Regions from separate parts of the Hymenobacter sp. BT491 genome, predicted to be linked through region 2. Evidence: riboswitches for the same ligand, from Rfam matches in the RefSeq annotation. Region 2 holds a riboswitch; each other region holds the start of a gene.

Region 1 (3,272 bases), on a different contig from region 2:
CGTTGTCGGTGACTTTGTAGTACTTGCCTTCGTAGGTGAAATGGTCTTTTTCCCACACGCCGGTCAGCACGTCGAGCCACTCCTTGGTGCGGGCATAGCGATCGTCGTGCTCCTCGAAGTGCAGCCCGTACTTGGTCGCCTCGTCGCGCCACCACGACGACACCACGTTCAGCGACAAGCGACCCGGCGCAATGAGGTCGATGTTGGCGGCTTGCTTGGCCAGCAACGCGGGGTTGTGGAAAGTAGGCCGCACGGCCACCATGATTTCCAACTCCTTCGTCACCGCCGCCAGCGCTGCCGCCGTCGACCAGGCTTCCAGGGCCGGCGCCTCCTGGCCTTTGATGTCGTTTAAGTAAAGCTCCGCGATGAGCGTGAGGCTATAGCCCCACTCTTCGCTGCGCTGGGCCAGCTGGCGCACGTAGTCCCAGGAAGTGCTCATGCCTTCGTCGGGCACGTTGCGCAACCAACCGCCAAATATGGGAAGCCAATATCCGAACTGCATGATTCTAAGCTTCTTGGGTGGCGAGTTGAGATTCCGACTTCTTAGCCAGTTCTTGCTCCAGGTAGTCTACGAAGCGGGCGTAGGGATCAAAGCCCACCACGTTCACGGCGTCGGCTACGAAGTTGGAGAGGGCATTGATGTCGTAGAACAGCACGTCGCCGTTGCGGTCGTCTACGAGGTATTCGATGCCGCCCACGTCGATTTTGGCCGCAGCCACCAGGCGCTCCACAGCCTCAATCACTTCGGCCGGTGGAGTCGTTGCTTCTACCTGAATGCCTTTCTTGGGCGCTTCGGTGAGGCAGAAGTCGCCTTCGGTGATCTCGTCCGGAATCTGGCAGATTTCGGCAGGGCAGAGGTTGAAGCTTTCGCCCGTCGTGAACACCTTCATGGCGTAGAGGAACTTGCCATCCAAGGTTTCTACGCGGGTGATGTGGCCGCCGCGCGGCGCCACAAACTCCTGTACCAGAGCCGTTTGGTCGATGCCCAGATCAATGCTGCCGGCTTCCACAGCCTGCTGCAAGCCTTCCGGCGTGTCGAAGCGGATGATGCCCGCGCCGCTGCCGCCGATGTTGACCTTCACCACCAGCGGGAACTGCAACTCAGCCGCCGCATCCGGAATGCGCGAAACGTGGTTTACCACCCGCGATTTGGGGTATTTCAGTCCCAACTGCGTCAAAAGCGAGAGTTGGCGAGCCTTGTTGGTTTCGATGCTCGACGCCACCGTTCCGTTGATTACGCGCACACCCAACCGCTCGAGATGCGTCATGAAGCCTGCCGTATGGAAGATGCCCTGCCCATGATCGCGCAGGTAAGCCGACGAGCTCATCCGGTTGACCACCAAGCTGTAGCGGCTTTCCTCTTCGGAAGGGTCGAACATATGGTGGGCGGCATCAATCTTTTCGTAGGCAATGCCCCGACGGTCGAGCTCGGCAAACAGCGGCTTAAACCACTCAGGATGCTCGTAATAAATGCCAATCGGCTTTTCGGAAGAGTAAGTGGACATATAGGTAGTTGGTAATCTGAGAAATTACAGGAGAGTATTTATATAACTAACTGATTGTCAATTAGTTAGATAAATAAAGAATTCGTATCGAAAGGAGTAGAAGGAAATTTCCAGCGGGAAAGTTTTGTCGGGCGCTGGTTTTGGCTGCAACCTGTGCGGGGCAAAGGGCCACAAAAGGCTCAGTCCGTGCTGCTTAGCACTTGTAAAGAGGAGCCTGTACTATACCAACCGACACTGGAATGGCAGAGTTAACAACAACAGCAACAGGAAGCTGTAGAAACGAAGAAGTCTCCGCCGAACAACGCGTGTTGGGTTCGGGCGAGGGGAGAGGCAACTGAAAAAACCGTTGGGGTTTGCATGTAAAGCGCTGGTTTATAGTTCCTAAACAATTTTAGGCAGGAATTAGCACCTTAGCTCAAGGTAGGTTGCTAGAAGTTCACAGAGCCTGATCTCTCCCTTCTTCTGTATAAATCATCCCCGAAAAAACCGGGTTTTGACGTTATGGTTGCAAAGATGGTTGCCGACAGCTTACAATGCAAACAGGAAATCCTAAAGCTCGACCGTATTGTGGAAATTACAAAGCTGATTGAGCAACTTGAAGCTGACGTTTTTCCTTTATTCCTTCTCTTATTTTATTAAGGGATAACAGCAGAATAATCGCAACGATATTTACGCCGAAAACAGATAATTCATAGTTTCTATTATAACTCAAAAGGAAAGTAGGGAAATTAAATTCAAATTTTATTGATAAGCTCTTTGTTAAATCTATATTAATAAAGAAAGCCGAACCTGATACAAATTTATATGACATTCCCGCAAACGAAAGATTGAGAACCTGAATCGATTGATTGATCATTGAAATCAAAAGTCCTTCGTATCTATCATTTATCAGTAATTTGCCCGCATAAATAGAAAAAGAATAAAAACTTAGCATTGTAATGATCATTGCGAGAACAATTCCAGTGATTATTTCTGTCTGAGCCAGTGCCCAAATTGTTATAAATATACCTAAAGCGCCGCTTAAGGCTTGATAAAGCCCTAAAAATTTAACTCTTTTAATTTCTGGTGCAGATAAAAATTCTTCCATGTGAAATAGGCTTTGATGCTTCAATGCAATAATTATCGCTGAGGCTAAGATGCTGTTGCTATTACTGCGACTCGCAATAAATATGTTTGCCCGCTATTAAACAAACGCCCATCCTTCTGAGCACAGCAGGAGAAGGACGGACGTTTAGCGAAGTGATGACTGATTTAAGTTGATAAGTGATTTGTAGTCAGTTACTTATGGCGCTTGGCCCGTTCGTATTGCACGGGCCACGGCACGTCCGCGCCGAGCTCCTGGGCCGCGTGAAGCGGGAAATACGGGTCGCGCAGAAACTCGCGGGCCATGATGATCAGATCGGCTTGGTTGTTCTCCAGGATGGTTTCAGCTTGCCGGGCGTCGGTGATGATGCCGACCGCTCCGGTCGGGATGCCGGTTTCCTGCCGGATGCGGGCGGCAAATTCCACCTGGTAGCCGGGGCCGACCGGAATGCGGGCATTGGGTACATTGCCGCCGGTAGAGGCATCGATCAAGTCGACATCTTTGGTTTTCAAGACGTTGGCAAGCGCAACGGAATCCTCGATAGACCAGCCGCCTTCGGTCCAGTCGGTGGCCGAGATGCGCACAAACAGCGGGTGGTCGGTGGGCCAGATTTCACGCACCGCTGCCACGACTTCCAGCAGCAACCGGATGCGGTTTTCAAACGAGCCGCCGTAGTGGTCGGT
Region 2 (3,272 bases):
CTTGCAGCGGCGCTTCATTGCGAACGGCTTCGAAGGCCTGCGCCAGATCGGCACGGATGTCTTCAAAATGCTCGATGCCAACCGACAGGCGCAGTTGCGTAGGCGCTACACCAGCGGCGCGCTGTTCGTTGTCGGAGAGTTGTTGGTGCGTGGTAGCCGATGGCTGAATGATGAGCGTCTTGGCATCGCCTACGTTGGCTAAGTGGCTCACCAACTTTAGGTTATCAATAAATTTGGTGGCCGTTTCCTTGCTGCCTTTGATGGTGAAGGTGAGCACGCCGCCGAAGCCGCGCTTTAAGTACTTCTGCGCCAAGGCGTTATAGGGGCTGCTCTTTAGGCCAGGATAGTTCACGCTCTCGACCTGCGGATGCTGCTCCAGCCAAGTGGCCACCCGCAGTGCATTTTCTACGGTGCGGTCGACGCGCAACGACAGGGTTTCGAGGCCTTGCAACAGCTGGAAGGAGTTGAAAGGGCTGATAGACGGCCCAAAGTCGCGCAAGCCCTCTACCCGCGCCCGGATGATGAAGGCAATGTTGCCAAACGGGCCGTTTTTGCCGAATACGTCATTGAAAACCAAGCCATGATAACCTTCGGAAGGCTCCGTAAACTGCGGAAATTTGCCGTTGCCGAAGTCGTATTTGCCGCCGTCCACGATCACGCCGCCGATGCTGGTACCGTGGCCGCCGATCCATTTGGTAGCCGACTCCACTACGATGTGCGCGCCGTGCTCCAGGGGGCGGAACAAGTAGCCGCCAGCGCCAAACGTATTGTCTACAACCAGCGGCAGGTCGTGCTTCTCGGCAATGGCGGCAATGCGCTCAAAATCAGGCACGCTGAAGCTGGGGTTGCCGATGGTTTCGAGGTAAATCGCCTTGGTTTTGTCGTCGATCAACTGCTCGAAATGATCGGGATTATCGCCGTCGGCAAAGCGAACCTCAATGCCCAAGCGCTTGAAAGCCACTTTGAACTGGTTGTAAGTGCCGCCGTAGAGGAACGACGAGCTAACAAAATTGTCGCCGGCCTGGAGGATATTGTTAAGGGAAATGAACTGAGCAGCCTGACCCGAACTGGTTGCTAGCGCTGCTACGCCGCCTTCGAGGGCAGCTACACGCTGCTCAAACACGTCGGTAGTTGGGTTCATCAAACGGGTGTAGATGTTGCCGAACTCCTTCAGGGCGAAGAGGTTAGCGCCATGTTCTGCGCTTTTGAAGACGTAGGAGGTTGTCTGATAAATCGGAACTGCGCGGGAGCCGGTAGTCGGATCGGGTTGTTGGCCGGCGTGTACTTGGAGGGTTTCGAAGTGCAGGTTTTGCGTAGACATAAAGATGCTGTGATTAGGAAGTGTCAGAAGGAGGAAGATGCTGTAAATCAGGGCGTAAGCGACGGACGGCTTAGGCGAAGCTCCTCAAGAGCGCAAGGCTGCGCTGAGGCAGGAAAAACCCGTCGGAGAGCGTACCAAGACGCTGCAAGACGCAGTTTTACGGTAAGTACAGAGGGGAAGGAAAGGAGGCTAGACTCGACTTAGCGAGTTAGCAACAACAGGTGCAACAGCGGCACATTCGCATTCGCATGACTACACCTTCGGGGCGGCTAAGAGCAGCGGCAACCGAAACACGAATACCCATTGGCAAACCGGCGTGCAGAAAAGCAGCCGTGGCAGATGGGTACGAGGGGGCGAAAGCGAAAGAGTTTTGCATGGCACTCAACTTATATTCCCCGTCGGCGGATGCCGGGCCGGGCAGGAATTGGCACCTTTCGCGCGGTCGAAGGTTGCCAGCGGGTCACGGAGCCTGATCTCTCGCCGCTTCTGTATAAATTTTGAAAACTACCCCGCCGCGAGCGGGGGAGTACCGGGTTGGTAGCTGCAAATGTACAACCGGATTTGACATACGCAAATCCAGGACAATATTTTTTGCGCGGCCTAGTCGGCAGTTTATGAGATACTTAGCTAAAAAAGAACGGAAGCACAGGAAAAATATTTTGCTTAATGACCCGAATAACGGTTTCAGTAAGCTGCTGATTTGGCTTCCGAATCGCTGTTATTCTTCAAGTGTTACTAAGCAATTCTGCGTGGCTTCGTACTTCTTGCCCGAAACCTTTACACACAGGGTGTCTTATAAAGAAGAATCATTCTAAATATCTAAAAATCAATAGCTTATATGTAAAAAGGCTGCCTCCAGTTGGAAGCAGCCTTTTTGCCTGGTTATGTAAGAGAATAAGAGCTTAGCTCTTAGGCAACGTAAGCACTTGGCCTACCTCAATGTGATCGGGATTGCTGCCGATAATACCTTTGTTGGCTTCGTAGATCTGGTGCCATTTGGCCGCATCGCCATAATGATTTTTGGCAATTTTCGACAGCGAGTCACCACTTACGACAGTGTACGTGTCGCCTTGCGTAGTAGCAGAGGCAGGTTGGGCGCTGTTGCCACCAAAGAAATCGGTGTTACCCGCATTCTGGTTGGGCTGATTAGCCGGTTGAGCAGGTTTTTCTTCGCCTTTATTCAGAAAATCAAACAGTCCCATAGTGTGTAAAGCTTTAGATTAGAGAGTAGGGAAAAACTTCGGCAGTGGGCAAGTGCACCATTGCCACGACATCAGGGGAGCTTACGCGTTTAGGATGAATAAGTTGTAGTGCCGGAAGCTCAAGTGTTGGGTGCTAACTCTTTTGGCGGGTCTGCCGTAATAGGCGCTATGTCTGATGCCGCACAGTTCCACCCAGCGGCTATCAACAAGCCTACTGCTCACCTTCCTAACCCTTACAACGTACCCATGAAAACCTCCCTTTCTCCCTTCCGGTATTTGGCCAGCTTGCTGGTGTTAGTCGCTTTGCTGACCGCAAGCTGTAGCCAAGAAAATAAAGTTGGCGAAACCAACCTGCTTTACGGTACCGATAGCAAAGTCTGGAAAACCGACAAAGAAACCTCTGCCACCGGCGATAAAGTGGCGCAAACCAGCGCCGACAAGAAGACCGAGCTCCGCTTCTATGCCAACGGCAACTTCAACATGTCGTCGCCCACCCAAACAATGCAGGGTACTTACACCTTTGACCAAGCCGCTAAAAAGATCACGTTGACGCCTGCGGGTGGCCCCAATTCCATGAGCTTTGACGTAGTTAATCTGACCAAAAATGAGATTACTCTCAAAGCCCCAGATGGCTCGCAGATGATGCTGGAAGCTGACTAACAGCATTGAAAATACAATTTTCTAACCCTAAAAAAGCCCTTCTGCGCTATGCAGAAGGGCTTTTTTAATGGCTAAGTGATCTGAAAAAT
Region 3 (3,272 bases), on a different contig from region 2:
CTACGACCCCGGCGAGTCGGTTTCGGATTTGTTTGGCGGCAACTCCAACTGGCGTGGTCCCATCTGGTTCCCAATTAACTACTTGATAATCGAGTCGTTACAGCGTTTTCATTTTTACTACGGCGATACTTTCGAAGTAGAATATCCGACGGGCTCGGGGCAGTTCAGCACCCTTAAAGAAATCGCCGCGGCCCTCTCCGAACGCCTGACCAAGCTGTTTGTTCGCAATAAAAAAGGCCAACGACCCGCGTTTGGCAAGTACAAGCTGCTGCAAAAGGACCCGCACTTCCGCGACTACCTCCTGTTCCACGAGTACTTCCACGGCGACAACGGCAAAGGCCTAGGTGCCAGCCACCAAACCGGCTGGACTGGCCTGATTGCCAAGCTGTTATATACCCCAAAATAGTACAGCAGCCACAGCGCCAAGCGGCGGAATTGGTATTTACTCCTGACTTACGCACAACAAAAAAGCCGACGCAATGCGCCGGCTCTTTTGTTATAAGTAAGTTCATATCAACTAATTACCTCTTGCGGGGCGGGTTGCGCTTCAGCCTGAATGCCTTGCCGCAGCTTGCTGTTTTTCTTGCCATAGCCGAAGTAGATCGCTAATCCGATGGCCAGCCACACAAACAGACGAATCCAAGTGTCGGCGGGCAATGACAGCATCATCACCAAGCAGGTTAGGATGCCCAAGATCGGCACCAGCGGTACCCACGGCGTGCGGAACGGGCGCAGCGTGTTGGGTTCGCGCTTGCGCAAAATCAGGATGCCAATGCACACCATCACAAAGGCCAGCAACGTGCCGATGCTCGTCATTTCGCCGACGACGCTGATGGGCACCAGCCCGGCAAACAGGCTAATAAACACGCCCAGCAGCAGATTGGACTTGTGCGGCGTCTGGAAGCGCGGATGAATCTGGGAGAAAACGCCGGGCAGCAGCCCATCGCGCGACATGGTAAAAAACACCCGCGACTGGCCCAGCAAATCGACCAGAATCACGGAGGTATACCCAATCAGAATGGCGATGATGATGGCTTGGCTGAGCCAGGCATAAGGCGTCTTCTCGATGGCAATGGCCACCGGCGCCGCGCTGTTTTTGAACTCCGTGTAATTGGCCAGACCCGTCATGACGTGCCCAAACAGCACAAACAAAATCGTGCAGATCACCAGCGAGCCGATGATGCCGATGGGCATGTTGCGCTGCGGATTCTTCGTTTCCTGCGCCATGGTAGCCACGATGTCGAAGCCAATGAACACGAAAAACACCACCCCGGCACCGCGCAGAATTCCGCTCCAACCAAACTCGCCAAAGTGGCCCGTGTTGGCCGGAATATAAGGATGGTAGTTGGCTGGGTTGATGTACTGCCAGCCCAGCACGATAAACACGGCCACCACGGAGAGCTTCAGGGCCACCACAATGCCGTTGTAAACGGCCGAGCCTTGCGTACCACGAATGATGATGGCCGTGATGAAGAGCACGATCAGGATGGCGGGCAAGTTGATAAAACCCGACACCACCGAGCCGTCGGCCAGCGTAACTTTTTCGAAGGGCGAAAGCACGAGCTGCGCCGGCATGTGAAGGTCGTATTTGGCCAGAAAGCGCACCAAGTATTGCGACCAGCTGATGGCCACAGTCGCGGCACCCACAGAGTATTCGAGCACCAAATCCCAGCCGATGATCCAGGCAAATAGCTCACCCAGAGTGGCATACGCGTAGGTATAAGCAGAACCCGCCACGGGCACCATAGAGGCAAACTCGGCATAGCACAAAGCCGAAAAGGCGCAGCCAATGGCCGCCACCACAAACGACAGCGTGACGGCCGGTCCGGAGTGGTTGGCGGCTGCAATGCCGGTGAGCGAAAAAAGCCCCGCCCCAATGATTACCCCGATGCCGATGGCAATCAGGTTGAGGCCACCTAAGCTGCGTTTGAGAGTATGAGAGCCGGTTTCGGCAGCTTCCTGCCGCAGAAGTTCCAATGATTTTTTTAACATACAATACGGTTCGGACAAGGCGGGCCACCGGCCGGCTTGCTGCCGGGTTATCACGATAGAAACGGGAAAAAGGGGCTGTGGACTACGCAGCTTGGCTATACCAGAATTACTTTACTGATTTATATATAAACTATTGATATTCAATGGTTTATATATAAGTATAAGTTCTGACTCCGTTAGGGGCCACAAGCTGCGGCAGTACCGAAAAACAATCAGCAACAACAACCAAATGCGAAGCTGCAACAGGCACGATCAGCCGTTATCAGAACGGAGCCAGCAGCCGTACGCGCACACAACAGGAACGGGGCAGAAAGGTTATTGGAAAAAGCCACGGCATTGTTGTTTTTATATGGTCAGGACTTGGCACCGTTTCGGATGGTCCGAGGGTTGCCGGCGTTTCATAGAGCCTGTCTCTCCACGCCTCGATATAAAAACAATCCTTTGATGGGGAAAGAATTGATGCTGCAAAGGTACGTGCCGCAACTTTGCATTACCAAATGCGATCTGTCAGGCGGCTCTTTCGGCGGGTACAGCAGCATCCGACTCGAGAAAGCGCCGCATGCGGAAGCAGTTCATGGCGGTTTCGCCAAGCTGCTCGATCAGGCGGTAATTAGCCACTGCTCCTACTGCTGCCCCAATGAAGGGCATCAGCTGGGCCATCTTTGCCAGATCGATGTAGTCGCGATACTCTTGCTGGAAAGTGCGCCAGTCAAAAGCTTGCACATCTTTGGGCAGCTGGTGGCGATACTCTTCCCAATTGACTACGCGGTGGTACACTTCGTTGCGGGTGTGCTGGCTCGAAAAGGCCAGCTGAAACACATGCAGCAGGTACAAGCGTTCGGTGTAGTCGCGCACATCGTATCCGTACAGCGACGCCACATCAAATAACAGCTTGATTTTGAGGCCTAACAGCAACGGAAAATCGGCCAGCCCCAGCAGGAAGCCGCCCGCGCCCGTAACGGCTCCTTCGGCCGAGGCCGTGTTGCGGTAGGATCGCACGCGGCAGCGAACCGACTTTTCACGCTCTTCCAGCGAGGCATCGGCAGTGGGCCGGCGCGTGAGGTACGAAGAGCCGTACAGCACGCCGCGCACCATCTGCTTGATGGTGACCGTGATGGCCTCGTGCAAACGCTCAGGCAGCCAGGCATTAAGGCGCATTTGTACTCGCCGCGTGAAGCGGTTGAGGTATGAGGGCGGTCGCTGCATCTGTGCTTGCCACGTCCGCAGCTCCGCATAAGCTAGCTGTTCGTAGGAAGTCATAGTATATAGATACGCAGAAT

The links. Region 2 has a riboswitch for S-adenosylmethionine ahead of H9I52_RS14850 (O-acetylhomoserine aminocarboxypropyltransferase/cysteine synthase family protein). Riboswitches for the same ligand answer to the same signal wherever they lie in the genome.
Region 1: another riboswitch for S-adenosylmethionine. It lies ahead of H9I52_RS09340 (RimK family alpha-L-glutamate ligase); the one in region 2 lies ahead of H9I52_RS14850 (O-acetylhomoserine aminocarboxypropyltransferase/cysteine synthase family protein).
Region 3: another riboswitch for S-adenosylmethionine. It lies ahead of H9I52_RS05745 (amino acid permease); the one in region 2 lies ahead of H9I52_RS14850 (O-acetylhomoserine aminocarboxypropyltransferase/cysteine synthase family protein).

The regions. Positions count from the first base shown of each region.
Region 1 is NZ_JACSJJ010000002.1:845,722-848,993, forward strand. It holds gene H9I52_RS09335 (LLM class flavin-dependent oxidoreductase) at 1-502, opposite strand, end outside; gene H9I52_RS09340 (RimK family alpha-L-glutamate ligase) at 507-1,505, opposite strand; SAM riboswitch class I at 1,875-1,978, opposite strand; gene H9I52_RS09345 (hypothetical protein) at 2,080-2,592, opposite strand; gene namA (NADPH dehydrogenase NamA) at 2,784-3,272, opposite strand, start outside.
Region 2 is NZ_JACSJJ010000003.1:767,616-770,887, reverse strand. It holds gene H9I52_RS14850 (O-acetylhomoserine aminocarboxypropyltransferase/cysteine synthase family protein) at 1-1,321, opposite strand, end outside; SAM riboswitch class I at 1,705-1,818, opposite strand; gene H9I52_RS14845 (LysM peptidoglycan-binding domain-containing protein) at 2,224-2,523, opposite strand; gene H9I52_RS14840 (copper resistance protein NlpE) at 2,692-3,183, shown strand.
Region 3 is NZ_JACSJJ010000001.1:1,347,690-1,350,961, reverse strand. It holds gene H9I52_RS05750 (MGH1-like glycoside hydrolase domain-containing protein) at 1-406, shown strand, start outside; gene H9I52_RS05745 (amino acid permease) at 514-1,992, opposite strand; SAM riboswitch class I at 2,335-2,426, opposite strand; gene H9I52_RS05740 (EcsC family protein) at 2,500-3,252, opposite strand.